Regions from separate parts of the Sphingobium sp. TomTYG65 genome, predicted to be linked through region 1. Evidence: riboswitches for the same ligand, from Rfam matches in the RefSeq annotation. Region 1 holds a riboswitch; the other holds the start of a gene.
The links. A riboswitch is a leader RNA that binds a small molecule or an ion and turns the genes downstream of it on or off. The one in region 1 is predicted to bind cobalamin.

Region 1 (15,547 bases):
CCGACGCGGGGCCGGCCCGATGTGCTGCCGACGGGGCGCAATTTCTATTCGGTCGATACGCGCTCTGTGCCGACCGTCGCCGCCTGGAACCTTGGCCAGCGGTCGGCCGACCTCATCGTGCAGGACTATCTGCAGCGCGAGGGCGACTATCCCCGCTCCATCGCCCTGTCCGCCTGGGGCACGGCCAATATGCGGACGGGTGGCGACGACATCGCGCAAGCCCTGGCGCTGATGGGGGTGCGGCCGCGCTGGGATTGGGCGTCGGGCCGTGTCACCGGCTTTGAGGTGATGAAGATCGCCGAGCTGAACCGGCCGCGCGTCGATGTGACCTTGCGCGTGTCAGGCTTCTTCCGCGACGCCTTCCCGGAACAGATCGACCTGATCGACAGCGCCGCGCGCGCCGTGATGGCGCTGGACGAGCCGGACGAGGACAATCCCGCCGCCGCCCGGCATCGCGCGGAAAGCGCCGCCCTTGTCGCACAGGGCCTGCCGGAGAAGGACGCCGCCCGCCGGGCGGGCAGCCGGGTCTTCGGATCGAAGCCGGGCGCTTATGGCGCTGGCTTGCAGGCGATGATCGATGAGCGGCTCTGGCACGACAGGGCTGATCTGGCGAACATCTACCTCGATTGGGGGAGCTACGCCTATGGCGGCGGAGTGGAGGGCGATGCAGAGCGCGGGCTGTTCGCCCAGCGGCTGGCGGAGGCGGACGCCCTTGTCCAGAACCAGGACAATCGCGAGCATGACCTGCTCGACAGCGACGATTATTATCAGTTCGAAGGCGGGATCGCCGCCGCCGTCGAGCATCTGTCCGGCAAGAAGCCTCTATCCTATCACAACGACCATAGCCGCCCTGAGCGCCCCGTCATCCGCACGCTGGAGGATGAGATTGGCCGCGTCGTCCGCGCGCGCGTCACCAACCCCAAATGGATCGCGGGCATGATGCGCCATGGCTATAAGGGCGCGTTCGAGATCGCCGCATCGGTCGATTATCTCTTCGCCTTCGCCGCCACGACCCATGCGGTGAAGGACCATCATTTCGACGCCGTCCACGCCGCCTTCCTGAAGGATGAGACCGTCCGCGCCTTCATGGCGGAGGCGAACCCTGCCGCGCTGCGCGAAACCGCCGCCCGCCTGTACGAAGCGCTCGACCGCGGCCTTTGGAAGCCCAAGTCGAACAGCGCCGCCATGCTCCTGTCCAGCCTGAAGGAAGACCGCCCATGATCGAACGCACCCCCGAACAACATGCCGAGAAGATGAAGAAGAAGCAGGCCGCGCATGACAAGATCATGGCGACCAAGACGCAGGAAAAGGGCCTGCTGATCGTCCATACCGGCAAGGGCAAGGGCAAGACGACCGCCGCGCTCGGCATGGTGGTGCGCGCCATCGGTCACGGCAAGAAGGTCGGCGTCGTCCAGTTCGTCAAAGGCGCGATGACGACCGGAGAAAAAGCGGTGTTCGATGCGTTTTCTGACAATGTCACGTTCAAGCCCATGGGCGAAGGCTTCACCTGGAACACGCAGGATAAGACCCGCGACATCGCGCTCGCCCGCGAAGCATGGGAAGAGGTAAAGCGGATGATCGCCGACCCCGCCTATGATATGGTCCTGGCCGATGAGCTTAATATCGTCCTGCGCTACGACTATCTGCCGGTCGACGAGGTGCTGGAGGCCGTGACCGCGCGGGGCGAGATGAAGCATGTCCTGATCACCGGCCGCAACGCGCCCGAAGCGCTGATCGAGGCGGCCGATCTGGTCACCGAGATGACGCTGATCAAGCATCCCTTCCGCAGCGGCGTGAAGGCGCAGGCGGGCATCGAGTTCTGATCATGAGCATCCCCGCCATCACCCCGATCGACAGCGCCCAGTTCGAGGCGCTGGTGCGGGCGCGGCGGGACATACGCCATTTCCGCACCGATCCCATCGATGAACGCGACGTCGAATGGCTGCTGAGCATGGCGCACCGTGCGCCCTCGGTCGGCCTGTCGCAGCCCTGGCGGTTCGTGCGGATCGAAACGCCTGACCTCAGGGAGCGGCTTGCGGCGCATGTGGATGCGCAGGTGCGGGCGGCGGGGAAGGAATATGAAGGGGATCAGGACAAGCTCTACCGCAGCCTGAAACTGCATGGCCTGCGTGAGGCCCCGGTGCTGTTCGCTGTCTATTGCGACGATGGGACGGAGACCGGCCATCATCTGGGCGCGGTCACCATGCCGGAGGCGCGGCGCTACAGCTGTGTCATGGCGGTGCATACGCTGTGGCTGGCGGCGCGGACCCGGAACATCGGCATGGGTTGGGTGTCGATCATGGAGCCCGAAGGCGTGGACGCGATGCTGGAGATTCCGGCCAGTTGGGAATGCCTCGGCCTGCTATGCCTCGGGAAGCCGCAGAGCGAGGAAGATGTGCCGGAACTGGAGCGGCGCGGCTGGGAACAGCGGATGGACTGGCATTCGGTGGTGGTGCGGCGTTAGGACACGCGCCTAACCTACCCTCCGTTCAGGCTGAGCTTGTCGAAGCCTCTCTCGCCTAAAAAAGAAGAGGCCCTTCGACAAGCTCAGGGCGAACGGGAGAGAGGGAGGCTTAGGCCCCCTCCCCCAGCAAGAACCCCAGCGCCAGCTCTTCGAACCGCTCCTTGCATTCGATCATCGCCCAATGCCCACATTTGGGGAACACATGCAGTTCCGCGTTCGGGATTACCCGCATCGGCAGGAATGCGCCGTCGAGCGGGCTGACCTTGTCATCGCGGCCCCAGGTGATCAGGGTCGGCGCCTGGATCTTGCCCAGATAATCGATCCGCTGCGACACGCCCGGCCCGCTCATCGACTGTGCGATGAAGCCGAGGGCGGCGCGCGTGTACATCTTGCGGCTGCTCTCCATCGTCACCGGCTCCAGCGCGGCCTTCAAGCGCATGTCGATCAGCTCGTCGGTGATGATCGACTTGTCGTAAACCATCGATTCGAACCAGGCGATGATGTTCTCGCGCGTGGGGTCCTCGATGAAATCGACCAGACGGGTCAGCCCTTCATTGGGGAAGGTGGAGGTGATGTTGAACCCGATCCCGCCGATGGTGATGTAGCGCAGCACCCGCTGTGGATGCGAGGCGGCGAGATGGCCGCCGACGATGCCGCCATAGCTGTTGCCCAGGATATGGGCGCGATCGATGCCCAGGCCATCCATCAGCGCGACCACTGCGTCACGCGCCACCGCAACCGGATCGCCATCCACAGGATCGCTTTTGCCATAGCCGGGCGCATCGAGGATGATCGTGCGGAAATGCTGGGAGAAGAGGGGCAGATTGCCCTGGAAATTGGCCCAGCCCGTGACGCCGGGACCAGAGCCATGGAGCAGCAGCAACGCCGGACCCGATCCGGCTTCATGATAATGAAGGCGGCCATTGGCGGTTTCGAGGAAACGGCTGGTCGCGTCGAAGCTGAGATCGCTCATTATCTTCTCTCCATGTTGTTATTCGGCGAAGGGACTAGCTTTCGGTGAGGGCAGGCGCAAGCAAGCCGTCGCTGCCCACTTCCCTTTCGCTCACATCGCCCTTATGAAGCGCAGCGGACCGGGCTCGCCCGGTCCATCGATCGCGCCGGTGCCTCGCAAGGGGCTTAAATGGGAACGCGGTGCGGGAGGCTCTCCTCCCTAATCCGCGGCTGTCCCTGCAACTGTGAGCGGCGAGCGAGGCAAGGACAGGCCGCACCCTCAATCAAGGGACGGTCAAGCCACTGGAGCGATCCGGGAAGGCCCCATGCCGACGCTATGACCCGCAAGCCAGGAGACCTGCCGGAGCAAAGGTCGCTCTTGCCATGATCCAGGGGATGGTCACGGCTCGGTTCTCCGTTTGAGCGACGAAATTGGGTGCGGCTGCGGCCGTGCTGGCGTGCGGCTTGTCCTGCGCGCCCGCACGTGCGGTCCGCTTGTCGTGGCGTGGGCGTGGAGGACGTGAGCAATGCAGGAGCAGGCGCAGCGCGCCGCCGCCGTGCGCGGCTGGTGCCCCACGGCCTGGCAGCCGATGATGGCGGGCGACGGGCTGCTGGTGCGCGTCAGGCCCCCGCTCGGGCGGATGAGCCGGGTCCAGGTGCTGGGCCTTTGTGAGGCCGCCTTGCGTCATGGCAACGGGCATATCGACCTTACCAACAGGGCGGCGTTGCAGGTGCGGGGCGTGCGGGAAGCAGAGCATCGCGCACTGATGGAGCAGCTGATCGCATTGGGCTTGGCGCAGGCTGACCCGTGGCGGGAGATGCGCGCGCCGCTGATCATCAATCCGGACTGGGTCGCGGGCGACGTCAGCGCATCGATCGCCACCGAACTGATCGCGCGCAGGAATGAACTGCCGGAACTGCCCGGAAAGATCGGCTTTGCGATCGATGCCGGGCCTGCGCCGGTGCTGAACGATGCTCCGGCGGATTTTCGGATCGAACGGGGGACGAGCGGCGGGCTGATCCTGCGGGCCAATGGGCGGGAGCGCGGCGTTCCCGTCACGGCGGAAGACGCAGTGGAGGCGCTGATCCGCCTCGCCCACTGGTTCGTTGCGAGCGGAGGCGTGCAGGCCGGGCGCATGGCGCGGCATCTGGCGCCGCTACCCGGTGCCGAGGCTCCTGCCCCTCCCCGTTCGCGCGCCGCTGCGCTGGCCGAGGCGCCGGGGCCGTTTTGCGCTGCGCCCTTCGGACGGATCGAGGCGGACGCCCTGCTTGCCGCGATGGAGGATGGCACGCAGGCAGTGCGCCTGACCCCTTGGCGCGGAGTGCTGCTGGAAGGGAGCGATGCCGCGCCGGACGATCCTGCCGACCCGCGCCTTTGCGCCGATGCCTGTCCCGGCGCGCCCGCCTGTCCGCAGGCGAGCGTTGCCACGCGTGAACTTGCGATCCGACTCGCACCGCATGTTCCGGGGCTTCATGTCTCCGGATGCGCCAAGGGATGCGCGCGGCCGTCGCAGGCGGCGGTCGTGCTGACCGGGCGCTACGGCCGTTTTGACATCGCCCGCAATGCCCGCGCGGGCGCGCCGCCGCTTCAGGCGGGGCTCTCGCCCGCCCAGATTTTCACCCTCTTCGAAAGTCGTTTGATGCCGCATGTCTATGAAAAGGATGGGGCGGAAATCTATCGCCAGTCCTTCCGCACCATCCGCGCGGAGGCGGATCTGGCCCGCTTCTCTCCGCAGGAAGAGCGGGTGGCCGTCCGCATGATCCACGCCGCCGGAATGGTGGAGCTGGCCCCGCGCATCCGCTTCTCCCCGACCTTCGCCACCGCCGCCATCGCTGCGCTGGAGGCGGGCGCGCCGATCCTGTGCGACGCGCGCATGGTGTCCGAGGGGATTACCCGCGCGCGCCTGCCTGCGGCCAATCCGATACTCTGCACGCTGGCCGATGCCCAAGTTCCCGGTCTCGCCCGCGCCATGGCCAACACGCGGTCAGCCGCCGCGCTGGAGCTGTGGCGTCCGCACCTTGAGGGCGCAGTCGTGGCGATCGGCAATGCGCCGACTGCGCTCTTCCACTTGCTCAACATGCTGGAAGATCCAGCCTGCCCCCGACCCGCGGCGATCATCGGCTGTCCGGTCGGCTTTGTCGGCGCGGCAGAGTCCAAGGAGGCGCTTTGGGAGGCGCAGCCTGTCCCCTGCTGCATCGTCGAGGGGCGGCTGGGCGGCAGCGCCATGACCGTGGCCGCCGTCAACGCGCTGGCGAGTGCGGCGGAATGAGCGGCGTCATTCATGGGGTGGGCCTGGGTCCCGGCGCGCAGGACCTGATGAGCGTGCGCGCCGACCGCCTGATCCGCTCCGCCCGACACATCGCCTATTTCCGCAAGCCCGGCCGCCACGGCCATGCCCGCCGCATCGTGGAAGGGCTTTTGCGCGCCGACGCCATCGAGTTCCCGATGGAATATCCAGTGACGACCGAAATTCCGGTCAGCGACCCGCGCTACAACCAATTGCTGTCCGAATTCTACGCCGACTGCACCGGGTATCTGGATACCCTAGCCGCACAGGGAGAGGACATCGTCGTCCTCTGCGAAGGTGATCCTTTTTTCTATGGTTCCTTCATGCATTTGCACAGCCGCCTCTCCGCGCCAGTGCGGATCGTCCCCGGCATCACCGGCATGTCGGGCGCCTGGACGGCCAGCGGTACGCCCATCAGCTGGGGCGACGATGTCCTGACGGTGCTGATGGCGACCCTGCCCGAAGAGGAACTCGCCCGGCGCATCCATGACACCAACGCGCTGGTGGTCATGAAGATCGGCCGCAACCTGCCCAAGCTTCGACGGGCGGTTGAGGCCGCGGGCAAGCAGGACTGCGCCTGGCTGGTCGAATATGCGACCATGGCCGATCAGAAGATCACGCCGCTTGGACAAGCGGAGGCAGTCACCGGCTATTTCTCCATCCTGCTCGTCCACGGTCAGGGGCGGCGGCCATGACTGGCTGGGTGGCGGTGGCGGGGCTTGGTCCCGGCGCGGAAGAACTGGTGACGCCCGAAGTGACGGAGGCATTGGGCGAGGCGAGTGATCTGGTCGGCTACGCGCCCTATGTAGCGCGGGTGGCTGAACGACCCGGCCTGACGCGCCATGCTTCGGACAATCGCGTGGAGCTGGAGCGCGCTGCCCATGCGCTGCAAATGGCAGCGGCAGGAAAGCAGGTGGTGATCGCGTCGTCCGGCGATCCGGGCGTGTTCGCTATGGCGTCCGCGCTGTTCGAAGCGCTGGAGGCGGGGCCGGAGAGCTGGCGCGCGATTGATATCCGTATCCTGCCCGGCATCACCGCAATGCTCGCCGCGTCTGCGCGGGCTGGCGCGCCGCTGGGCCATGATTTTTGCGCCATCAACCTTTCCGACAATCTGAAGCCCTGGCCGCTGATCGAGCGCCGCCTGCGCCTCGCCGCGCAGGCAGATTTCGCCATGGCCTTCTACAATCCCCGGTCGAAGGCGAGGCCGGACGGCTTTGCCCGCGCACTCGACATATTGCGGGAGGAGTGCGGCCCCGACCGGCTGATCCTCTTCGCCCGCGCCGTTTCCACACCGGAGGAGGAATTGCGCATCGTCCGCCTGGGCGACGCCACGGCCGAGATGGCGGACATGCGCACGATGGTCATTATTGGATCAAGCCGCAGCCGGCTGATCGAACGGCCGGGCTCCCCGATCCTCTACACGCCGCGTTGGGCCGAATGATCGATCCAGGCCAGCACTTCGCCGATGCTGTGCGCGACCTGCGTCCGCGGCAAGGGCGGGCGATCGATCATGATGACGGGCAGGCCCATCGCGCGCGCGGCATCGATCTTCGCCCGCGCGCCTTCCCCGCCCGCATTTTTGGCGACGACCAGATCGATCCGCTGTGCGCGCATCAGGGCAAGGTCGCCCGCCTGCGTGAAGGGCCCTCGATCCACGACCAGATGGTGATGCGGCAGCACAGGCGGCTCGTCCGGCGCATCCACGAAGCGGAGCAGATAATGATGCTGCGGCTGCGCGGCGAAGGTCGCGACATGCATCCGGCCGAGCGCCAGCATGACGCGGCGCCGCTCTCCGCCAAGCGCAGCCACGGCGCCCGCTATATCAGCCACACGGGTCCAACGGTCGCCCTCCCCCGCTTCCCAGACCGGGCGGGTCAGCATCATATGAGCAACGCCCGCCTCCTGTGCCGCCTCCGCGGCATGAGCGCTCATGGTGGCGGCGAATGGGTGGGTCGCGTCGATCAGATGCGTGACTGCCTGCTGCTTCAGATAGGCAGCGAGACCCGCAACGCCGCCAAAGCCGCCGGCGCGGACGGGCACCGGTTGCGGACGGGGATTGTCCGTGCGCCCGGCATAGCTCAGCACCGCAAGATCGCCGCGCTCGGCAAGCGCCTTGGCAAGGGCGCTTGCCTCGGTGGTCCCGCCCAGGATGAGGATGTTGCGCATGGCGGCTGAGGGTCCCTGGCTGACGATCATCGGCATAAGCGAGGATGGCGCGGCGGGCCTCTCCGGCGCTGCCCGCGCCGCACTGGAGCAAGCCCGCATCGTCACCGGCGCGCCGCGCCAGCTGGCGTTGCTGCCTCCCCTTAAGGCGGAACGTCTGACCTGGCCAGTCCCCTTTGAGCATGGGATTGCGCCGCTGCTCGCCAGGCGCGGCGAGCCGGTGGTGCTTCTCGCATCGGGCGATCCTTTCTGGTTCGGGGCGGGGGCGAGCATCGCTCGACATCTGGAGCCGGGCGAGTGGATCGCGCATCCGGCTCCGTCGACCTTCTCGATCGCCGCAGCGCAGCTCGGCTGGGCGTTGCAGGATATCGCCTGCCATGGCCTCCACGCCGCCCCACTGGCCCGGCTGCGGCGCGACCTTGCGCCGGGTGGCAGGGCGATCCTGCTGCTGCGCGACGCGGCGGCGGTGGGGGAGCTTGCGGCCTATCTGGCGGAGGTTGGTTTCGGCGCATCGACGCTGCATGTCATGGAAGCGCTGGGCGGACCGCGTGAACGCGTCCGGGCTGTCCGGGCAGATGGCTTTGCCTGGGATGATGTGGCGCATCCGGTCGCGGTGGGGATCGCCATGGAAGGCGATGGCGACGTCATGCCGCGCGCGAGTGGCATCGCCGACAGCTGGTTTGATCATGACGGGCAGATCACAAAGCGGCCGGTTCGCGCGCTGACCCTGTCCGCGCTCGCCCCGCGTCCGGGCGAGACATTGTGGGACATTGGCGCTGGTTCGGGATCGATCGGGATCGAATGGCTGCTCAGCCATCCGGCAACGCAGGCGGTCGCGTTCGAGGCTGATCCGGTGCGCGCCGCGCGCGTTCGCGCCAATGCTGCGCGCCTGGGGGCTGACCGGCTGTCGGTTGTCGAAGGCCGTGCGCCGGCCATATTGGAGGGCCGCGACCGGCCCGATGCGATCTTCATTGGCGGAGGATTGAGCGAGGCGCTGCTGGGGGCGGTGGTCGGCCTTCCCGGTGGGAAGATGCGGCTGGTCGCCAATGCCGTGACGCTGGAATCGGAAGCCCTGCTGGCGCAATGGCATGAGCGGCTGGGCGGCGAATTGCTCCGGATCGAGATGGCGAGCGCCGCGCCACTGGGCGTGCGACGGGGTTGGAAAGCCGCCTATCCGCTGGTGCAGTGGAGCGTGACGCTGTGATCGTCGCTGGTTTCGGTTGCCGCAGCGTTGCGGATGAGGAGTCGCTGAGAACGGCGCTGGCGACGCATGCCGTCGCTGTGGATGCCATCGCGACGCTAAGCCACAAGGCTGGTTTGCTCGCATCGCTCGCCGAGGCGCTCGCGGCTCCGCTTATTCTTATCGAGCCTGCGGACGTCGAGGGCGTCGAAACACCCACTCGATCCGCCGCCAGCCTGACCGCTTACGGGACCGGCAGCGTAGCCGAGGCGGTGGCGTTGGCCGCTGCCGGGCCGGGCGCGCGGCTGATCTCTACCCGCATCATATCAGTCGATGGGCAGGCGACCTGCGCCCTTGCCGAAGGAGTTTCCGCATGACTGTCCATTTTATCGGCGCGGGGCCCGGCGCGCCCGACCTGCTCACCTTGCGCGGCCGCGACCTGATCGCCGCATCACCCGTCTGCCTTTATGCCGGGTCGCTGGTGCCGCGCGCGCTACTCGACCACTGCCCGCCGGGCGCGCGCATCGTGAACAGCGCGCCGCTGACGCTGGACGAGATCATCGGCATCATCGTCGAGGCCAATGCGGCCGGGCAGGATGTGGCGCGGCTTCATTCCGGCGACCTGTCGGTCTGGTCGGCCATGGGGGAGCAGATACGCAGGCTGAAGGCGCTGGGGATTGCTTACACGGTGACGCCCGGCGTTCCCTCCTTCGCGGCGGCGGCGGCGGCATTGGGGACCGAGTTGACCCTGCCAGGGCTGGGCCAATCGCTTGTCCTGACGCGGACGCCGGGACGGGCGAGCGCTATGCCTTCGGGCGAGACGCTGGCGGCGTTCGGCGCGACGGGGGCGACGCTGGCCATCCATCTGTCGATCCATAATATTGCTACGGTCGTTGAGGAGTTATCGCCGCTCTATGGCGCGGACTGTCCAGCCGCGATCGTGTGGCGGGCGAGTTGGCCCGACCAGCAGATCGAGCGCGGCACGCTTTCGACGATCGAGGCGCAGGCTGCCGACGGGCCGGAACGCACTGCGCTGATCCTGGTCGGGCCGGTGCTGGGCGATGGCGACTTTGTGGAAAGTCAGCTCTACGCGCCCGGATATGACCGGCGCTTCCGTCCAAATTCGGCCGACTCTCGCTTCGCCGGATCGGAGGAATGACGCCGGGCATCCTTGTCGCCGCGCCGCGATCAGGCTCCGGCAAGACGGTCATCACGCTGGGCCTGCTGCGGGCGCTGGCGCGGCGGGGCGTTCGGGTGCAGCCCTTTAAATGCGGGCCGGACTATATCGATACCGCCTATCATCAGCTGGCGAGCGGGCGGGCGGCGTTCAATCTCGACAGTTGGGCGATGGGCGTTGAGTTGATCCGGAGCCTCGCCGGGGAAGCCGCGTCCGCCAACTTGGCGATCGCCGAGGGCGTCATGGGCCTGTTCGATGGCGCGCGGGCGAAGGGCAGCAGCGGCAATGGCAGCAGCGCCGATATAGCGGCGGCGCTTGGCTGGCCCGTCATCCTGATCATCGACGTTTCGGGGCAGAGCCAGTCCGCGGCAGCGCTTGCACAGGGCTTTCGCACGATGCGGCCAGATGTTCGGATCGCCGGCGTGATCCTGAACCGGGTCGCCAGTCCGCGTCATGAAGCGATGATCCGCGATGCGATGGAGGAGATTGCGTTGCCGGTGCTGGGCACGGTGCCTCGGTCCACCGTGCTGGCCCTGACGGAACGCCACTTGGGCCTGGTGCAGGTAGGGGAGCATAGGGAGGCCGACAAGGCGATCGACGCCATTGCAGATCTCGTAGAGGCTCATGTGGACCTGTCCGCTGTGCGGGCGTCGGCCAGCGCCCTGCCCTGTGGCGCGCTGCCAAGCCATCGCGGACGACCGCCGGGGCAGCGCATCGCTCTGGCGCAGGACGCCGCCTTTTCCTTCACCTACGCCCATATGCTCGCGAGCTGGCGTTCGGCGGGAGCAGAGATACTGCCCTTTTCCCCGCTGGCCGATGAAGTGCCCGACGCGCGGGCCGATGTCATCTGGCTACCGGGGGGTTATCCCGAATTGCACGCGCCGCGCCTTGCCGGAGCAGCCCGCTTTCTCGAAGGCTTGCGGCGTCATGCCCAGGATCGGCCGGTCCATGGCGAATGTGGCGGCTATATGGTGCTGGGACAGGCGATCATCGACGCGGAGGGGCGGGCGCACAAGATGGCCGGGCTGCTGGGGCTCGTGAGCAGCTTTGCCGAACGGAGCTTGCAACTCGGCTACCGCCGGGCGCGATTGCTCTCGGCCATGGGCGGCTATGATACGGGCAACGATCTGCGCGGCCATGAATTTCATTATTCGAGGGTTATCGAGCAACCCGACGAACCCCTAGCCCATGTGACCGACGCAGCGGGGGAGGCTGTCGCTTCAGGTGGGTCGCGCAGGGGATGCGTGACGGGCAGCTTCTTCCACCTCATCGCAGGTGCGGCATGATCCGGCTGTCCCTGATCGGCATCGGTACGGGCAATCCGGATCATCTCACCCGCGCGGCGATGCGCGCGATGAATGAAGCTGACTTGATCCTGCTGCCCCGCAAGGGCGAGGCGAAATCGGACCTTATCGATTTGCGCCGGGCGATCTGCGCAGAGGTGCTGACGGGCGGGACGCGCATCGTCGAATTCGACATGCCGGCGCGCGCCGATCAGGCCGCCTATGTCGAGGCGGTTATCGATTGGCATGATGCGATCGCGGCGATCTGGATGGAGCAGATCGCAGCGCATCTGCCAGAAGGCGGCACGCTGGCGCTGCTGGTATGGGGCGACCCTTCGCTCTATGACAGCAGCCTTCGGATCGCCGAGCGGCTGGGACCTGACATAGAGATCAGCGTCGTTCCGGGGATTACCAGCATCCAGGCGCTGACCGCCGCGCACGGCATCTGCCTCAATCGGTTGGCCGATCCGGTGCTGATCACCACGGGCAGGCAGCTGCGGGAGCAGGGCTGGCCGCGGGGCGTGCGCGATCTGGTGGTGATGCTGGACGGGCATTGCGCTTTTCAGACGCTGGAGCCCGAGGCCATCGAAATCTGGTGGGGCGCCTATCTTGGCATGGAGCAGCAGGCTTTGGCGAAGGGGCCGCTGGCAAGGGTGGGACCAGAGATCGTCGAGCAGCGCGCCCTGCTGCGGCAGCGGCATGGATGGATCATGGACGTTTATCTTTTGCGATTGAACGCCACCCTTTCGTTCGCTTCGAGCGAAGTCGAGAAGCGGGGAACGGAATTTGATTGACGCCTAACGCTTCACGCAGCGGGCGGGCACAATTCCATCGCGGGCCGGTTTACCACCGGTGGCGCCATATCCACTGAACCCATCGTTGCACGACGGCGAAATTCGGCGGCCATGGCCTGGTGCATCATCCGGGCAGACGCATCAGCGGTCGTTGCCGCGAGTTGTTCGTGCATCCGGGCCCGTTCAAGACATTCCTGCGCATTGAGGGCATGTGTCATGAAAATGCTCTCCTGCTATCATGCGAGCCCCGCCCATCTCGCGAAAACCGGGCGGAATTTACGCTTTTCGGCGCTGCTTTGGAAATGGAATCTTCATAAGACCTCCGTGCCTGCCGACAGGACGCCACGGTTCAGCCGATCCAGCCCGGTTGTGGCTGGCAACGGTGATTTTTCAGCTCCTTACGGCTCTCCGCATCCACCTCGCTCAGCGCGACTTCGTAGCCCCACAGATTGGCGAGGCTTTGCAAAACCATGGTCGCGTCGGACGCGTCCAGCACGACTCCGTCGGTGACGGCATGCTCCAGCATCAGCGTGCGGTCGCCCGCCAGATCGACATCGACCACCTGAATGTCCGGCTCCTGCCGCGCTATGTCATATTCGCGGGCGAGCGCACGACGGATACGGCGATAGCCGCGCTCGTCATGAATGGCCTCCACGCGCAATTCCGACTCGCTTTCGCGGTCGAGCAGCTGGAACAGACGCCATTGGCGGATCAGATGCGGGCTCAGGAACTGCGAGACGAAGCTTTCGTCGCGGTAGTTGGCCCAGATATCCTTCAACACCTCGACCGGATCGCGGGAGCCTGCAATGTCGCCGAACCAGTCGCGATCCTCCTGGGTTGGGTCCATGCAGATCCTCTCGATGTCCGACATGATGCCGAAGCCGAGCGAATAGGGATTGAAGCCGCTGAAATGGCCGGAATCGAAAGTCGGCTGATAGACGACGTTGGTGTGCGACTGGATGAATTCCATGAAGGCGCCATCGGTGATCCAGCCGCGATCGTGCAGGATCGTCATGATGCGATAATGGGTATAAGTCGCGCAGCCTTCGTTCATCGCCTTGGTTTGCCGCTGCGGATAGAAATATTGGGCGATCAGGCGGACGATGCGCAGGATTTCCCGCTGCCAGCTTTCAAGGCGGGGACCCGTCTTTTCGAGGAAATAGAGGACATTTTCCTGTGGCAGGCCCAATGCGGCGCGGCGCTCGTCGCTCGGCACTGCTGCGGCTTTCGCTCCAACCGGGACGGTGCGCCACAGGTCGTCGTAGATGCGGTCGCGATACGCCTGCCGTTCCGCCTCCCGCTCGGCCTCCGCCTTCATGTCGCGGGGGCGGATGCGGGGATAGCGGTGGACGCCCTGGTTCATCAGCGCATGGGCGGCGTCCAGCACCCGCTCGACCGCCAATTGACCATAGCGTTCCTCGCACTGCGCGATGTAGCGCTTGGCGAACTCCAGATAGTCGAGGATGCCTTCCGCGTCCGTCCACTGGCGGAAGACATAATTATTCTTGAAGAAGTGGTTATGCCCGAAGGCCGCATGGGCTATGACCAGCGTCTGCATGGTCGCGCTATTTTCCTGCATCAGATAATTGATGCAGGGATCGCTGTTGATCACCAGCTCATAGGCGAGGCCGCGCAGTCCCTTGCGATACATCATTTCATTAGTCACGAACTGTTTTCCGAACGACCAATGTTTGTAGAAAAGCGGCATGCCGATGGACGAATAGGCGTCCAGCATCTGTTCGGCGCTGATGATCTCTATCTGATTGGGATAGATGTTGAGCTTCATTTCCTGAAGCGCGATCGGCTCTACCGTTTCATAGATGCGGTTGATCAGCGAGAAGTCCCAGTCGCTGCCAGTAAACAGCGGGGCGGGTGCGAGCGCCGCCATCAGGCACGCGTCCTTTCGCCCACGCCGCGCCGCTGGAACAGTTCACGGAAGACGGGATAGATTTCCCGGCGGTGCGACACCTTGCGCATCGCGAAATGGCGCTGGCTTTCGCTGACCGGCGCATAAGCATCCCAAAGCCCCGTGGTCGACGTCGCCGCTTCGATGGAGGCGAACTCCTCCCGGCCGACCTCCAGATAGGCGAAATATTGGCAGAAGGGCAGGATTTCGTCCTGCATCAAGCTGACGACGCGCGCATTGTCCGACGCCAGCGTGTCGCCATCCGAAGCCTGCGCGACATAGATGTTCCAGTCGTTCGGGCTATAGCGTTCCTTCACCACCTCGATCAGCTTGTCGAGCGCGCTCGAAACCAGGGTCCCGCCCGTTACCGTGCTGTAGAAGAAGGTTTCCTCATCCACCTCCGCAGCGCGATCGGTATGGTGGATAAACACGACGTCGACATGCTCGTAACAGCGCGAGAGGAACAGGTGCAGCAGCGCAAAGAAGCGCTTCGCCAGATCCTTCATATGGGCGGTCATGGAACCCGACACGTCCATGAGGCAGAACATCACCGCCTGCGCGACCGGCCGGGGCAGGGGTTCAAAGCGGCGGAAGCGCAGATCGACCGGATCGATATAGGCGATGAGGTTGCGCCGCCGGATGACATGCGCCCGCTCCTCGCGCAGCCTTTCGAGCGCGACGGCATCATCCGGTAGAGGCTTGGCGCGGGCCTCTATCTCCGCAATGGCTTCATCGATGCGATTGAGGTCCCGGCCACTGGGACGGCGCAGCGCAATGCGGCGGGACATCGCCTTTTGCATTGTGCGCGGGACCGACAGATTGGAGGGGTTGCCGATCGTCGAATAGCCGGCCCGCCTCACCCCTTCGATCTTGCCTGCGACCAGCTTCTTCTTGGCCATGTCAGGCAATTCGAGGTCGTCGAGGAAGAGGTCGAGAAACTCCTCGCGGCTGAGCGCGAAGCGGAAATCATCCTGATCCTCGCCCTCGCCCGGCTGCGACCCGCCCCCGCCGCCGCCATCGGGCCGTTTGATGCGGTCGCCTTCCAGAAATTCGCGGTTGCCGGGAAGCACCCGTTCCCTGTTGCCGCCCTTGGCTGCCCGGTGAAGCGTAGGCTCGTGAATTGCATCGCGGCGGATCGTTATCTCGCCTTCCTTGGCGAGATCCTTGATGCTGCGGTCCTTCAGGCTGTCACGCACCGCCTGGCTGACATAAGCTCTCGCCCTCCTCAGGAACCGTTGCCGGTTGACCAGGCTCTTTCCCCCGGGGTTCAGCCGTCTATCAACTATGTGCATGGTGCGCCGAGCGCCTCCATCTGTTTATCCGGCCTGCTTGACCCTTATA
Region 2 (15,547 bases), on a different replicon from region 1:
GGCGCGAGCATGCGCGTCTGACCGCTTATCAGAATGACGGGCAGCGCGTGCTCAACCTGCGCGCCCAAGCTACCATCGGCAATGATGCTTATGACGCGATGGAGCCCTTCCGCTGGGGTGGAGAGAAGCCCTTCGCCGATGGACGTTTTTCGACTCCCGACGGCAAGGCGCGGCTGGTCCTCACCAAGCAGATGGACCTGCAAGAGCCACTGAAAGCATGGCCGATGACGCTCAACACCGGCCGTTATCGCGACCAGTGGCACACCATGACCCGCACCGGCCTTTCGCCCAAGCTCGCCCGTCACCGCGAGGAGCCGCTGGTGGACATTCACCCGGCAGACGCGGAGGAACTCGGCATCCTCGACGGCGACCTTGCCCGCGTTCAGACCGCGCAGGGCAACAGCATCTTCCGCGTCAGCTATAACGAAGGCCAGCGCCGAGGCGAGATCTTCACCCCGATCCACTGGACGGACCAGATTTCGACCGGCGGCCGCACCGGCCTGCTGCCCCGTCCGCTGGTCGATCCGCATTCCGGTCAGCCCGGCTTCAAGCTGACTCCCGCCAGTATCGAGAAGGTGGCTACGGAGTGGAAGGGCTTCCTGATCCTGCGCGGTGAGCAGCCCGCCAAAGTGCCCTGCCTATGGGCGACCCGCGTCACCGTGCCGGGCGGCGCACTCTACGAAGTCGCGGGAAATGGCGATGCCGCCCGCCTCGAAGCTTGTCTGCCCAAGGGCGATCGGGTCGAAGCCATCGACATGACGCGCGGCACCCGCCGTGTGGCGATCATCGCGGATGGAAAGCTCGCGGGCATCCTTATCGTCACTAAGACCGGCCTGCTTCCCTCACGCGATTGGCTCATCAGCCAGCTGGAGGCCGAAGACGTGGGAGCGTCGGTCCTCGCTGCGCGGGGTCCCGGCAACCAGCCGGACAAGGGGCCAACCATCTGCGTCTGCTTCGATATCGGCCTTAATCAGATCATGGCCGCCATCCGCGAGCAGAGCCTGGTGGATGTGCCTGCCATCGGCAAGGCGATCGGCGCGGGAACCAATTGCGGATCGTGCCGCCCCGCGCTCGCCAACATCCTCGCCCAAATTCCGCAGGAGACGCTCCATGCAGCCGAATGACCTTATTGCTCCCGGTGAAGTATGGCTGGTCGGCGCGGGGCCGGGTGACCCGGACCTCCTGACGCGCAAGGCGGAGAAGCTGATCGCGGCGGCGGATATTGTCTTCTACGACGCGCTGGTCGGTCCCGGCGTCCTCGACCTGATCCCCGAAGGTGTCGAGCGGGTCAGCGTGGGGAAGCGTTCGGGTCGCCATAGCAAGGCGCAGGAGAGCATCAACGACCTTCTCCTCGCCGCCGCGAAGACTGGCAAGCGCGTCGTGCGCCTGAAGGGGGGCGACCCATCCATCTTCGGGCGCTCCGCCGAGGAGATGGAGCATCTCGCCGCTGACGGCATACGCTTCCACATCTGCCCGGGCATCACCACTGCCAGTGCAGCGGCGGCGAGCGGCAGCGCTTCGCTCACCCTGCGCGGGGTGGCGCGCGGCCTGACGCTGGTGACGGCGCATCTGAAAGCTGGCGAGCCGCTGAAGCTCGATTGGGATGCGCTCGCTCGCCCTGGCGGCACGCTCGGCATCTATATGGGCCGCGCCGCTGCTGGAGAGATCAGCCGCCAGATGATCGCCGCCGGGCGCGATCCCGAAACGCCGGTGATGGTTGCGGTCAACGTGTCGCTTCCCACCGAACGGCTGATCCGCGGCAAGCTGTCCGCGCTCGCCTTCCTGGTAGCGACGATCAGCGATGAAGATCCGACCCTGCTTCTGATTGGTGAAGCGGTGGCGGGCACGGCCATGCCTGTGGAGGTCGCGACGAGCGTCGCTCTGCAAGCCTGAACTCTGGACCCTCCGCAGCTTCGCCCTGAGCCTGTCGATGTCCCTACCTTAGTTGGAAGGAAGGCAAGGGGCATCGACAGGCTCAGACATCGCCCAGCCCGGCCAGATCTTCCGGCCGATTAATGTTGGGCAAAACTATATCCGGTCGCTCGACGATCCGCGCCCCGATCCGCTCCAGCCAGCCATAGATGGACCGGTTATTCTCCTCGGCCAGATGCGCGTCCAGTTCGGCCGCGAGCGGAGCAGGCCAATATCCCGCCAGCTGCTGTCCCTTCAGCACCGCAGCTCCTTCGCCGGTCAGCGCCTCCGCGAGCGCAGCCGGGTAAAGCGGCATGTCGCATCCGGTCGTCAGCACCGCGTCATAACCTTGGGTAGCCGCATGATGCAGCGCGGCGTTGAGGCCGCCGAGCGGCCCCATGTCCGGTGCGGGTCGGTCTGTGAGGCTCATCATGCCCTCGACCGTCCGCCCGCAAACCACCACGGCTTCCACATGCGGCCCGATCGCGGCCGCCGCATGCTCCAGCAGCGTCCGTCCGTCCGCCAGCACGGCAAGCGCCTTGTCGCTTCCGAACCGGCTGGATCGCCCCCCGGCCAGCACCGCGCCCAGCAATCGCATCGATCCACTCCTTGGCAGAACCTTGTCTTTCCCCTATGGCGCGGCGCGTGAGCGGGCAACCGTTCACGACAAGAAGATCGCGCCGGAAAGGGAATGCGGTGCGGGCGAGCTTTCGCCCAATTCCGCGGCTGTCCCTGCAACTGTAAGCGGTGAGCGCGATGCACTTGGGAACCCGTAGCCTTCGAAAGGGGAAGGCGAGGGTGACCGGCCACTGGGCAAAAACAGCCCGGGAAGGCCCGTGCATCGCTGCCCTGACCCGCGAGCCAGGAAACCTGCCGGCGCATGGTCGCTCTTGCCTTGGGTCCAGGGACCGGCCCGGGCACGGTGTTTTCCGTCTGAGCGACGCGAAGCGGCGGGGGCCGCATCGGTGTGCGGGGCGGGGCGCTGGCGTCTGTCCTTTGCCGCAAGCCGGCCGTTCGAGCGGAAGCCTCCGTCCCAGAGTCGCTTGACGCTCAGGGAAGACAAAGATGATCAGGACCGGAATTTCGCTGCTGGCGCTGCTCGCCGCTACCCCCGCGCTTGCGCAGGACAATGACGACATTATCGTCACTGCTCTCGGCATCCAGCAGCCGCGCGATGAAGTCGGCCAAGCCGTCACCGTTATCGATGCCAAAACGATCGAGACCCGCCAGAATGTCAGCATCGCCGATCTGATCGCCACCACGCCTGGGGTGCGGTTCAACCGCGCGGATGCCGTGGGCGGCGTCACCGGCATTTCGATCCGTGGCGCGGAAACGACGCAGACGCTCGTGCTGCTGGACGGCGTTAAGGTGAATGATCCGAGCGGCATCGGCGACATGTATGATTTTGGCAATTTGCTGACCGGCAATATCCGGCGCGTCGAAATCCTGCGCGGCTCGAACTCGGTCGTCTATGGCAGCCAGGCGATCGGCGGCGTCATCAACATTATGAGTGGCGAGCCGGGCGAGGGCTTCGGCGGCACCGCCTCGGTCGATTATGGCTATGCCGACACGCTGAATGCCAAGGCCGATGTGTCAGGCACCAGCGGCATTGCCTCGGGCGGTGCGGGCGTCGCCTATTTCCGGACGGATGGGATTTCCGCTGCACAGGGCGGCACGGAGAAGGACGGTTATGAAAATATCGCCACCCACGCCAAGCTGAAGCTCAGCTTCACCGACAATCTCAGCCTGGATCTGCGTGGCTATTATATTCATGCGGATCTGGACACCGATGTGTTCTTCGGTGCGCCGATGGACACCGCCGACAAGAGCAAGCTTGACCAATATGTTGGTTATGCGGGTCTCAATCTAGCGTTGCTCGATGGCAAGCTGACCCAGCGTGCCGCCGTCACCTGGTTCCGCAATGACCGCGATTATTTCTCTCCGTTCGGCGACTATGGCTATTCCGGCACCAACCTGCGCTTCGAATATGAAGGTGTCTATCAGCCGGTCGATCAAGCCAAGCTGATCTTCGGTTATGAGCATGAACGACCCGACTATGATTTCACCGGCTTCGGTTCGACCGAAAGCCACCGGGCGAATATCGACAGCGTCTATGCACTGGCGGTGGTGAAGCCGCTCACCGGGCTGGCGCTCACCGGGGGCGTGCGTCATGACGACCATAGCCAGTTCGGCGGCGCGACCACGCTGGGCGCCAACGCCAATTACACGCCCAATGCAGGGCAGACCAACTTCCGCGCAAGCTATGGCGAAGGCTTCAAGGCGCCATCGCTCTATCAGCTTTACGACAGCTTCAGCGGCAACAGCACCCTTAGTCCTGAACAGTCGAAAAGCTATGATATCGGCATCGACCAGCGGCTCGACGGCAATCGGGCGATCCTCTCGCTCACCGCTTTTCAGCGGGACATTCGCGACCAGATCGACTTCGACTTCGGCACATCGCGCTACTTCAATCTTGGCCGCACGCGCGCCAAGGGGGTGGAGGCGATGCTGACGCTGAGGCCGGTCGATGCGCTGGCGGTCACGGCCGCCTACAGCTATATCGATGCGCGCGACCGCGATACCGGCGCTCGCCTGCCGCGCCGCCCCACCAACGCCGTCAGTGTTTCGGCCGATTATGACTGGTCGTTCGGCCTGTCCACGGGGGCCACGCTGACCATGGTGAGTGACAGCTTCAACAATGCGACGTTGACGCAGCGGATCGATGGCTATGCGCTTCTGGGCGTCCGCGCCTCCTTTCCGATCACGCAGAATCTGGAAATATACGGCCGCATCGACAATCTGACTGATGAGGCATACGCCACCGTCTATGGCTACAACACCTACGGCCGCTCGGCCTTTGGCGGCGTGCGTGTCCGTTTCTGACGGCAGGCTGGAGGGGCGGGCGTGATCTTTCGCCCCTCAATGGCCCGACGTGGCGTTCACCTGAGCCACGATGCTGCGGGCGGCCTCTACATAGGCGGGGCCGCCGCACACCGTCCAGGCTTGCGGCACCCGGATGCGCGGGATGGATCGCAGCACCGGATGCTGCAGCATCTCCGTCCCTTGATCGACCACCTTCTCGCTTCCGCTCTCGACGATCAGCCAGTCGGGCTTCGCCGCAATCAACTGTTCCAACGGGACCTGCGCCAGCGCCGGTTTGCCGAGCTTCGCCGCAAGATTGGTGAGGCCGGCACGCCGGATCAGCTCATCCACCAGCGTGCCCGTTCCCGTCATATAGCCGCGCCGCTGATAATAAGCCGCCACTCCGCTGCGCCGGGCCGGGGAAAGGCTGGCAAGATCGCGCTCCATGGAGCGGATCAGCGTCTCACCGCGCTCCCGATGGCTAACCGCCGCGGCGACTTGCCGGATCTGCACGCGGATGGACGCGAAGCTGTCGGCGCTTGTCAGCCCAAGCTTGCGCCATCTGCCGGGCGGCGCACCTACGACGCCGCCGGCACCGTCCGCAAAACCGATCAGCAGATCGGGCCTGATCGCCAGCACCTCTTCCGCAGGTCGTTTGAGCGTGCGGAAATGCCGTGCCTTGGCCACCGCGGCCGACAGTTCCGGATCATGGCCATAGGGGCTGAGCGCGGCGATCTGCGCCGGATCGGCGAGCGCCAGCACATATTGATCGGCGCAGGTGTTGAGCGACACGATGCGCTGGGGCGGGGCAGGGGCTGCGCCCGTCAGGCTGAGCAGGCACAGCGCCTTCATGATCTTTTTGCGCATCAACCCTGCCTCGATAAAGCGCCGTGTTACTGCCTTCGCAGGAGCACCTCTATCAACGGCGTCGGAGTGCGCAAGCCATGACCGCCCGGCGTCACCCGCTGCTGCTCCCCGCGCTCATCGCTCTTGTTCTGATCGCCGCGCTTGGCTCCATCACTCTGGGCGCAGTCCCGCTTGCGCCCGGCCGCATCTTCGCGGTCCTCACCGGAGGCGGCGATGAGGTTGCCCGCGCAATCCTCATCGATCTGCGGATCCCTCGCATGCTGCTCGGCCTGATCGTCGGCGCGATGCTGAGTCTCGCGGGCGCGTCGCTCCAAGGCTATTTGCGCAACCCTCTCGCTGAGCCGTCGGTCCTCGGCGCTTCAAACGCGGCAGCTCTTGGCGCCGTCTGCGCCCTCTATTTCGGCTTGGCGCACCTGCATCCCGTCATCCTTCCCTTGCTCGCCATCACCACCAGCCTCGTCGCCATCACCGCCCTGTTTTTGCTCGCCGGTCCTTCGGAAAGCCCACTCACCCTCATTCTCGCGGGGATAGCCGTCGCGACATTGACAGGGGCGGGGATCAGCCTGTCGCTCAACCTCTCACCCAATCCCTTCGCAGCGATGGAGATTATGAGCTGGCTGATGGGCAGCCTGGAAAACCGCAGCTACGCGCATGTCTGGGTCGCGCTCCCCTGCGTCCTTATTGGTTCTGCGCTGCTTATCGCGGATGGCCGGAACCTCGATGCGCTGACGTTGGGGGAAGAAGGGGCGCAGGCCCTTGGTGCGGATCTGGCCAAGACCCGTCTGCGCATCATGTTGGGTGTGGCGATCGGCGTCGGTGGTGCGGTGGCTGTCTCTGGCGCGATCGGCTTTGTCGGGCTCATCGTGCCCCATCTCGTTCGCCCGCTAACCGATCGATCCCCTTCCGCCATATTGCTTCCCTCGCTGCTGGGTGGCGCGGCGCTGCTCACTTTGGCCGACATTGGCGTGCGCCTCATCCCCACCAGCAGCGAACTCAAGCTTGGCGTGCTGACCGCACTGCTGGGCGTCCCGGTCTTCCTCCTCCACCTGATGCGGGAGCGGCGGCTATGGTGACGATCCGTACAGAGCAGCTCACGGTACGCCTCGGCCGCCATCCGGCCGTGAGCGGCATCACGCTCGATCTCGTTCCGGGCCAGCTGGTTGGCATCGTCGGCCCCAATGGTGCTGGCAAATCGACCCTCATCCGCGCCATGCTCGGCCTGGCAAAACCGATCAGCGGCGCTGTTTCGATAGATGGAACCGCCATCGCCCGCCTCTCGCGGCAGGAGATTGCCCGCCGCATCGCTTATTTGCCGCAGGGCCAGACGCTGCACTGGCCGCTGCTGGTGGAAAGGCTGACGGCGCTGGGCCGCATGCCCCATCTCGGCCCGCTCTCCCGCCTATCGCCGCAGGATGAGGCGCTTGTGGATGCCGCACTCGCCCGCGCGGACGTCTTTCACTTGAAGGGCCGCATCGCCACCGAACTGTCCGGCGGAGAACGCGCCCGCGTTCTCCTTGCCCGCGCGCTTGCCGTCGGCGCGCCCGCCCTCATCGCTGACGAGCCGCTGGCGGCGCTTGATCCGGGTCATCAGATCGACGTCATGGATCTGCTCAAAGCTGAAGCGCGTGGGGGATCGCTGGTCGTTACGGTCCTTCACGACCTCGGTATGGCCGCTCGCTATTGTGACCGGCTGCTGCTGATGGACAAGGGCAAGCTCGTCGCTGATGGCGCGCCGCTTGACGTTCTGACAGAGCAGAGCCTTGCAGAGGTCTATGGCATCTCCGCTTGCATTGATGCCAATGGAGACTGGCCCTTGATCCTGCCAACCGGCCGGATCAAGGGTTAACGGCCTTATTCCGCAAAGCCGCGGGGAGCCGCCGCCACTACCGTGTAGGTGCCGGCCCCAATCTCTGACACCTCCAGCGCCCGTTCCGCCACGCCATTGCGCCCGAAGCGGAACGCCCCGTCGATCCCGGAGAAGCCGCCGGAGTCGCGCAGCCTTGCCGCCGGGAAGGCCGTGCCGGGGCGCCAATCCCGCGCGATGCGCACCGTCAGTAGCACCGCATCATAGCCGAGCGCCGACAGACGGAAGGGAGAACTGCCATAGCGCGCGCGATATTTGCCCGCGAGTTGACCATAGAGTCCGTCGGAAACGCTGGCGAACCACGCCCCCCGCAAGACCGGACTCGACGCCAGGCTGTTGTCGGTATTCCACAATTCCGTTCCCAGCAGCCGTGCGCCTGCGCCACCATTCTTCCGCACGATCGGCGCGATCTGCAGCGCCACGCGCCCGCTGTCCGCGATCAACAGCGCGTCATAGCTGGACGATGCGTGCAGCTTCTTGACCGCCGCCGTCATGGAAGCCGCAGTCCGGTCGAAGGTCTGCATCGACACCACCGTGCCGCCTGCGCTCTCCACCGCGCGCAGCAGCGCCGTGCCCGACCGCTCGCCATAGACACCCTTTGGCACCAGAGCCGCGAACTTCGACAGGCCCTTGCCGCGTGCGAATTCCACCACCCGCTCGATCGACTGGTTGGGGTTGTAGCCCATGATATAGACGCCGTTGCCGGCGACGCTCACATCATTGGAAAAGCTTATCACCGGCACATTGGCCCGTGCCGCGATCGGCCCCACGATCCGTGCATCCTCCGCCAGCAGCGGCCCCAGGATCAGCCGGTTGCCCTCTGCCAGCGCCCGGCTGACGGCCGCCGCAGCTCCCATGCCGGTGTCATAGGTGGTGATGCGCACCCGGTCCGCCTTGGTATCCAGCAGCGCCAGCGTGGTTGCATTGGCGATCGACTGGCCGACGCCTGCATTGGGTCCGCTCAGCGGCACCAGCAGCGCAACGCGATGGCGCATCGTGTCGGTGGGAAGGCCCTGTGTCACATCGGGGCCGGTAGGGGTGGGCTCAACTGGCGCCGGGCCAGCGCCCCTCGGGACGACTGACTGACAGGCGGCGACCAGCAACGCGCTGGCCGCGAATAAAATCCGTGCACCGCGCTTCATGGCCGCGAACATGTCCGCTTGCCGGAGGGCATCCGTCTCTGTCATCTGGCGTCCTTATGGAAACTCGAACTTCTAGGCTGGAGCCTGGGCTTTACATCGTTGCTGGGCCGATCGGCAACCTCGGAGACCTTACCCCCCGCGCGGCCGAAGTCCTGCGTCTGGCCGATGTGATCGCCGTGGAAGATACACGGGTGAGCGCACGACTGCTGCGCCATGCCGGGTCCGACCGGCCGATGATCCCCTATCACGACCATAGCGCAGAAGGCGTCCGCGCCCGTCTGATCGAGCGGATGGCGAGCGAATCGGTCGCGCTGCTTTCCGACGCGGGCACTCCGCTCATCTCCGATCCAGGCTACAAGCTGGTGCGCGACGCCCGCGTTGCCGGGCGCCAGATCACGACGCTTCCAGGCCCCAGCGCCGCTATTGCCGCGCTTACTCTCTCGGGCCTGCCGACCGACCGTTTCCTCTTCATGGGCTTCCTTCCCGCCAAGCAGAAAGCCCGCGCCGATGCTCTGGCGGAGGTCGCCCCCCTGCGCGCGACGCTTATCTTCTACGAAAGTGGCCCGCGCCTTTCCGAAAGCCTCACCGCGATGGCCGAGGGGCTGGGGGACCGCGAAGCCGCCGTCAGCCGGGAGATCAGCAAGGCGTTCGAGGAGACCCGGACTGGGACCCTCACCGAACTCTCCGCCCGCTATGCCGACGCGCCACCCAAGGGCGAGATCGTCGTAATTGTTGGCCCGCCTGGCGAAGCGCCGCCCGCCAGCGCAGAGGATGCCGACGCCGCCCTGTTGGAAGCGATGGAGCGCTTGCCCGTCTCGAAGGCAGCCGGGGAAGTCGCCAAGAAGCTCGGCCTGGACCGCCGCGCGCTCTACGATCGTGCACTGGAACTGAAGGGATGAAGCGGCAACAGGCCGAAAAGCGGGGTCGCCAGGCTGAACGCATCGCGGGCTGGTGGCTTCGCCTCAAGGGCTGGCAGATTGTCGCCCGCCGTCTGCGCACGCCAGCGGGGGAGGTGGACCTTGTCGCCCGGCGCGGCTCAATGCTGGCCTTCGTCGAGGTGAAGGCCCGCGCGACGGGAGCCGATCTGGACCTCGCCATTGACGAACGCCGCCTTTCGCGCGTCGCTGCGGCGGCGGAAATGCTCTTCTACGATCTCGCCAAACCGGGAGACGACATGCGGATCGATGTGATCCTCCTTGCGCCCGGCCGTCCGCCGCGCCATCTGGCGAATGTCTGGCATGGGGGGTGAAGACCGCCCAAGGCTCCACCTCCCGCTCGAAACGAACGGTGCTTGTAAAAGGGCTTTTTGGATGACCGATCTTAACCCCCTCACCGTCGCCGTGCAGATGGACCCGATGGAAGGGATCAACATCAAGGGCGATTCGACCTTCCACATCATGTTGGCAGGGCAGGCGAGGGGGCACCGCCTTTACCATTATCTCGCGCCCGACCTCACCTATCGCGACGGCCGCGTGCTGGCGAACGCGCGTCCTGTGAAGGTGCAGAAGGTCGAAGGCGATCATTTCGCCTTTGGAGAGGCCGAATTGCTGGACCTTGGCCGGGATGTCGATGTTGTGCTGATGCGCCAGGACCCGCCTTTCGACCTCAGCTATATCACCGCCACCCATCTGCTCGAACGGGTGCAGTCGGAAACCCTGGTGGTAAACGATCCCGCCTCCGTGCGTAACGCGCCGGAAAAGCTATTCGTCCTCGACTATGCGCGCTTCATGCCGCCGACGATGATCACCCGCGACCTCGCGGAGGTCAGGAGCTTTCTTGCGGAGCATGGCGAAGTCGTCGTGAAGCCGCTCTACGGCAATGCAGGCAACGCCGTCTTCCATGTCGGCCAGTCCGGCGCGAACCTGTCGGCGCTGGTGGAACTGTTCAACGCCTCATGGGTCGAGCCCTTCATGGTACAGGCCTTCATCCCCGGTGTAGCGCAAGGCGACAAGCGCATCGTCCTGATCGATGGCGAAGTCGCGGGCGCGATCAATCGCATTCCGGGCGCTGGGGAGATCCGCTCCAACCTAGCGGTGGGAGGCTCGGCGGCCAAGACCGAACTCACCGACCGTGAGCTGGAAATCTGCGCCGCCATGGGTCCGGAATTGAAGCGCCGGGGCCTGCTGTTCGTCGGTATCGATGTGATCGGTGGCGAATGGCTGACCGAAATCAACGTGACCTCGCCTACCGGCATCGTCTCCATAGACGCCTTCAACGGCACCGATACGGGCGGCATGATCTGGGACGCCATTGATGCCCGTCTGGCGGCGCGGGTGGCTGCTTGACAACAGAGGCAATGCGCTTTCCCGAAATTGTCCGCTGGGATGACGAATAGATGACCCAATGGGTCCTCCACCTAATCGACGCGGGAGGCTATTGGGGCATCTTCCTCCTGATGGTCATCGAAAATGTCTTCCCGCCCATCCCATCCGAACTGATCATGGGCATTGGGGGCATTCGCGTCGGCCAAGGCCGCATGGCGATGGAATGGCTGCTACTCGCCGGCACTCTCGGCACCACGCTGGGCAATTATTTCTGGTATCTGGTCGGCCATATATTGGGCTTCGCGCGCCTTAAACCGGTTGTTGATCGTTATGGCCGCTGGGCGACGCTGGAATGGAAGGATGTGGAGGCGCTCGACCATATCTTCGGCAAATATGGCCAGATCGTCGTCTTCGTTTTCCGCTTCCTCCCCGCTTTCCGCACGATGATCTCGCTGCCTGCGGGCCTGTTCCGCATGGGGCATGTGAAATTCCTCGCCTGGACGGCGGGAGGTGCGCTGATCTGGAATATCATCCTGGCCTATGCAGGCTATATGCTCGGCCAGAATTTCCGCGACATCGACAAATATGTGGGACCTGTCGCGACGGCCTGCGTCGTGGGAGCAATCGCTCTCTACCTCTGGCGCCTCGCGACTTGGAAGCCGAGGGGCTAATTCAAATCCCCTTCCTTCGCCCGACGGGAACGGAGGTTAGAGTTCAAGCCCGCGGATGTGCATTTCGGTACACATCCAGCAGGTGCGCCGCATCCACCTGCGTATAGATCTGCGTTGACGACAGGCTGGCATGTCCCAGCAATTCCTGCAGCGACCGCAAATCCGCCCCGCGTCCCAGCAGGTGCGTCGCGAAACTGTGCCGCAGTGCGTGCGGGGTGGTCCGATCCGACAGCCCCAGCCTCCCACGGGCGCCTTGCACCGCGCGACGGATGATTGCCGCCGACAGCGGCCCGCCCCGCGCGCCTCGGAACAGCGGCTGATCCCGCGCCACGGGATAGGGGCAAGCCGCCACATAAGCTTCGATCGCCGTCCGTACCTGCGGCAGCAGCGGTACGATCCGCGTCTTGCCCCGCTTGCCGGTCACGCGCAGCGTCTCGTCCAGCGGCACAACATCCCCCATCAGGCCCACGGCCTCGCCGATCCGCAGTCCCGCGCCATAAAGCAGTAGCAGCACTGCCCAATCCCGTGCGCCGATCCACCCTTCCCGCGCGGTTTCGGCGATGTCCTCGGCTAAGGCCACCGCCTCATCGGGTGAGACAGGCCGAGGTAGCCCCCGCTTCACCCTAGGCCCCTTTAGTGCCGGCACGCGTGCGTCCTCGCCCCCGGTGAATTTCAGAAAGCCCCGCACCGCCGACAATTCCCGCGCCGCCGACACATTGCCGATCCCGTCCATCCGTCGCGACGTCAGGAATGCGCGCAAATCCGCCTGCTCGATCTTCGCCAGCAGCCCCGCCGTCACCGCTTCGCCGCGATGCTCCTCCAGGAAGGTGATCAGCCGCTCCGCCGTCGCCATATAAGCGCGCACGGTATGGCTGGACCGCCGCCGGTCCAGCGCCAGATGACAGCGCCACGCTTCCACAAGATCATTCAATGTCCGGCTCTCCGTGAGGATTGATAGTAGGCCAGCCCTTATCCAAACGGAATCCCTCATCCCGCGCGCCCTTGAAAATCCCTGCCAAATGGGCACATGAGGCGCATGGCCACCGCCCCAGACCCAGCCGATATGCCCACAGGCGCCCTGCTTCAGATTTCGCCGTTGGTGGGGCGGGTGCTGGCGCCCAATCCATCGCCCTTCACCTATACCGGCACTCAGACCTATCTGATCGGCATCACCGATCTTGCCGTTATCGATCCCGGCCCGGATGATGCGAATCATCTTGCCGCGCTGCTCGCCGCCATCGGTGGTCGCCCTGTGCGCGCGATCCTATGCACTCACACCCATCGCGACCACAGTCCCGCCGCGCGTCCGCTCAGTCAACAGACCGGCGCCCCCGTTATTGGCTGCGCGCCGTTGACGCTGGAAGATGACGGCCCCCGCGCCGACGCCGCCTTCGACGCGACCTATGTGCCCAATCGCGTCCTCGCCGATGGCGAACAGGTGGCGGGGCAGGGCTGGACGCTCGAAGCTGTCGCCACGCCAGGCCACACTTCCAACCATCTCTGCTTCGCGCTGATTGAGGAGAATGCGCTCTTCACCGGCGATCATGTGATGGGCTGGTCGACCAGCGTCATTTCGCCGCCCGATGGCGACATGGCGGATTATATGCGGTCGATGCAGCGCCTGCTCGACCGGCACGACGCCATCTATTACCCAGCCCATGGCGATCCGGTGGAAACGCCCCGGCGACTGGTGCGGGGCATGATGGGCCACCGTAAGCAGCGCGAGGGGCAGATTTTGCGCTTCCTCGAACGCAACGGCGTGTCGAAAATCCCCGATATGGTGGCGGAGATGTACAAGGGCGTCGATCCGCGGCTTCACCCCGCCGCAGGCCGTTCTGTCCTCGCCCATCTCATCGACCTCGACGGCCGGGGGATCGCTGCGGCGACGGGGGACGGCCGCTGGCAACTGCGCTGAGCGATCAACAGATACTGGCCAATCCGCGCAACGCCCGCTAGGGGCGCGCTGAAAGGCCCGTGAGGAGTAGGGACATGAACGCCATCACCGGAATTCCGCAGGGTATCGATCTGCGCGCGGAAATCGACCGCCTGCGCAAGGAACGTAACGCCGTTATCCTGGGTCATTACTACCAGAAGCCAGAAATACAGGACTTGTCCGATTTCGTCGGCGATTCCCTCGAACTCTCGCGCAAGGCAGCTGAGACGGACGCGGACGTCATCGCCTTCTGCGGCGTGCGCTTCATGGCGGAGACGGCGAAGATCCTTTCGCCCGAAAAGATCGTCGTGCTTCCCGATATGGATGCGGGCTGCTCCCTTGAGGACAGCTGCCCCCCCGCGCAGTTCAAGGCGTTCCGGGAAGCGCATCCAGATCATATCGCGCTCAGCTACATCAACTGTTCGGCGGAGGTGAAGGCGCTGAGCGACATCATCGTCACCAGCTCGTCTGCCGAAAAGATCCTGGCGCAGATTCCCAAGGACCAGAAGATCATCTTCGGCCCCGACAAGCATCTGGGCGGCTATCTCTCCCGCAAGCTGGGCCGCGAGATGCTGCTCTGGCCGGGCGTCTGCATCGTCCATGAAGCATTCAGCGAGACAGAGCTGTTGAAGCTAAAGGCCGAGCATCCCGACGCCCCCATCGCTGCGCATCCCGAATGCCCGCCGCACATCGTCGATCACGCCGACTATATCGGGTCGACCAGCGGCATCCTTGAGTTCTCCAAGAAGATGCCCGGCGACACGCTGATCGTGGCGACCGAACCGCATATCATCCATCAGATGCAGAAGGCGGTGCCGGAAAAGACCTTCATCGGTGCGCCCGGCGCAGACGGCAATTGCAACTGCAATATCTGTCCGTACATGGCGCTTAACACGATGGAAAAGCTCTACCTCGCGCTGCGCGACCTCCAGCCCCGCATCGAAATGGAGGAGGGCCTGCGCCTCGCTGCGAAGAAGAGCCTCGACCGCATGCTCGAAATGGCGAGCGGCACGGTGGGGCAGGGCGATCTGGGCAACCGCTGAGCATGTCGTTCACGCTCCCGGGCTTCGATCTCGACGCCTTCATCGCCTCCACTTTGGCTGAAGACCTTGGCCCTGAAGGCCGGGACGTCACCAGCGAAGCGGTGATCCCGGCGGATGCGATCTTCGATGGCGTAATGGACAGCCGTGATGCGGTAACGCTCGCTGGTCTGCCCATCGCCGCCGCCTTCTTCCGCGCGCTCGACCCTCAGGTGGAGATCGAACTGCTGAAGCAGGATGGCGAGCGCGTCTCCCCCGGCACCGACATCATGCGCATCCGGGGCCAGGCGCGGGCGATGCTCACGGCCGAGCGATCCGCGCTCAACACCGTCCAGCATCTGACCGGCATCGCCACCATGACGCGCGCCTATGTCGATGCGATCATGGGCACGGGCGCTACGCTGCTCGACACGCGCAAGACGATCCCCGGTCTGCGTGTGCTGGAGAAATATGCGACGCGCCAAGGCGGGGCGACCAATCACCGCATGGGCCTGTGGGACGCGGCGATGATCAAGGACAATCACGTCGCCGTCGCGGGGTCGGTCGAAGAGGCCGTGCGCCGCGCCGCCGTCGCGGGGATCGAACGCATCATCGTCGAAGTCGATCGCATCGACCAGATTGAGCCCGCGCTCTCGGCCGGAGCCACCCATTTGCTGCTCGACAATATGGATGCGCCCACCCTGCGCGGCGCGGTCACCCTTGTGGGCGGCCGCGTGCCGACGGAAGCGTCGGGCGGCGTCACGCTACAGACCATTCGGGCGAAGGCGGAAACGGGCGTGACCTATATCAGCGTCGGCCGCCTCACCCAGTCAGCTCCCGCCGCCGACATCGGCCTGGACTTTGCCTTTGCTTGAACGGGTCGCGGCCGCCTTGCTGCTGGCCGCGCCCGGAACGGCCTTCGCCCAGGCGGTTCAATGCAGCCTACCTGCTCAGACGCCGCGCCCTCGCCCCGAATCTCAGCCCGGCAACGAACCGCGCCGTTTCCTCCCGATC

Region 2: linked by a shared signal. The riboswitch ahead of ACZ5Y5_RS00520 (TonB-dependent receptor plug domain-containing protein) and the one ahead of ACZ5Y5_RS19440 (cobalamin biosynthesis protein CobG) in region 1 are both predicted to bind cobalamin.

What each region holds. Positions count from the first base shown of each region.
Region 1 covers NZ_AP027331.1:1,231,054-1,246,600, reverse strand. The annotation lists gene cobN (cobaltochelatase subunit CobN) at 1-1,221, shown strand, start outside; gene cobO (cob(I)yrinic acid a,c-diamide adenosyltransferase) at 1,218-1,823, shown strand; gene bluB (5,6-dimethylbenzimidazole synthase) at 1,826-2,464, shown strand; gene ACZ5Y5_RS19445 (alpha/beta fold hydrolase) at 2,574-3,440, opposite strand; cobalamin riboswitch at 3,567-3,795, shown strand; partial or broken gene ACZ5Y5_RS19440 (cobalamin biosynthesis protein CobG) at 3,943-4,188, shown strand; gene ACZ5Y5_RS19435 (precorrin-8X methylmutase) at 5,056-5,685, shown strand; gene cobI (precorrin-2 C(20)-methyltransferase) at 5,682-6,398, shown strand; gene cobJ (precorrin-3B C(17)-methyltransferase) at 6,395-7,144, shown strand; gene ACZ5Y5_RS19420 (cobalt-precorrin-6A reductase) at 7,120-7,869, opposite strand; gene cbiE (precorrin-6y C5,15-methyltransferase (decarboxylating) subunit CbiE) at 7,868-9,070, shown strand; gene ACZ5Y5_RS19410 (cobalamin biosynthesis protein) at 9,067-9,423, shown strand; gene cobM (precorrin-4 C(11)-methyltransferase) at 9,420-10,205, shown strand; gene ACZ5Y5_RS19400 (cobyrinate a,c-diamide synthase) at 10,202-11,509, shown strand; gene cobF (precorrin-6A synthase (deacetylating)) at 11,506-12,300, shown strand; gene ACZ5Y5_RS19390 (hypothetical protein) at 12,312-12,518, opposite strand; gene ACZ5Y5_RS19385 (SpoVR family protein) at 12,650-14,188, opposite strand; gene ACZ5Y5_RS19380 (YeaH/YhbH family protein) at 14,188-15,498, opposite strand; gene ACZ5Y5_RS19375 (PrkA family serine protein kinase) at 15,523-15,547, opposite strand, start outside.
Region 2 covers NZ_AP027330.1:102,946-118,492, forward strand. The annotation lists gene ACZ5Y5_RS00505 (molybdopterin-dependent oxidoreductase) at 1-1,124, shown strand, start outside; gene cobA (uroporphyrinogen-III C-methyltransferase) at 1,111-1,893, shown strand; gene mobA (molybdenum cofactor guanylyltransferase) at 1,976-2,509, opposite strand; cobalamin riboswitch at 2,534-2,803, shown strand; gene ACZ5Y5_RS00520 (TonB-dependent receptor plug domain-containing protein) at 2,977-4,794, shown strand; gene ACZ5Y5_RS00525 (ABC transporter substrate-binding protein) at 4,831-5,640, opposite strand; gene ACZ5Y5_RS00530 (FecCD family ABC transporter permease) at 5,718-6,713, shown strand; gene ACZ5Y5_RS00535 (ABC transporter ATP-binding protein) at 6,707-7,486, shown strand; gene ACZ5Y5_RS00540 (penicillin-binding protein activator) at 7,492-8,691, opposite strand; gene rsmI (16S rRNA (cytidine(1402)-2'-O)-methyltransferase) at 8,703-9,545, shown strand; gene ACZ5Y5_RS00550 (YraN family protein) at 9,542-9,895, shown strand; gene gshB (glutathione synthase) at 9,957-10,931, shown strand; gene ACZ5Y5_RS00560 (DedA family protein) at 10,982-11,581, shown strand; gene ACZ5Y5_RS00565 (tyrosine recombinase XerC) at 11,625-12,512, opposite strand; gene ACZ5Y5_RS00570 (MBL fold metallo-hydrolase) at 12,618-13,496, shown strand; gene nadA (quinolinate synthase NadA) at 13,571-14,557, shown strand; gene nadC (carboxylating nicotinate-nucleotide diphosphorylase) at 14,560-15,408, shown strand; gene ACZ5Y5_RS00585 (ribonuclease T2 family protein) at 15,401-15,547, shown strand, end outside.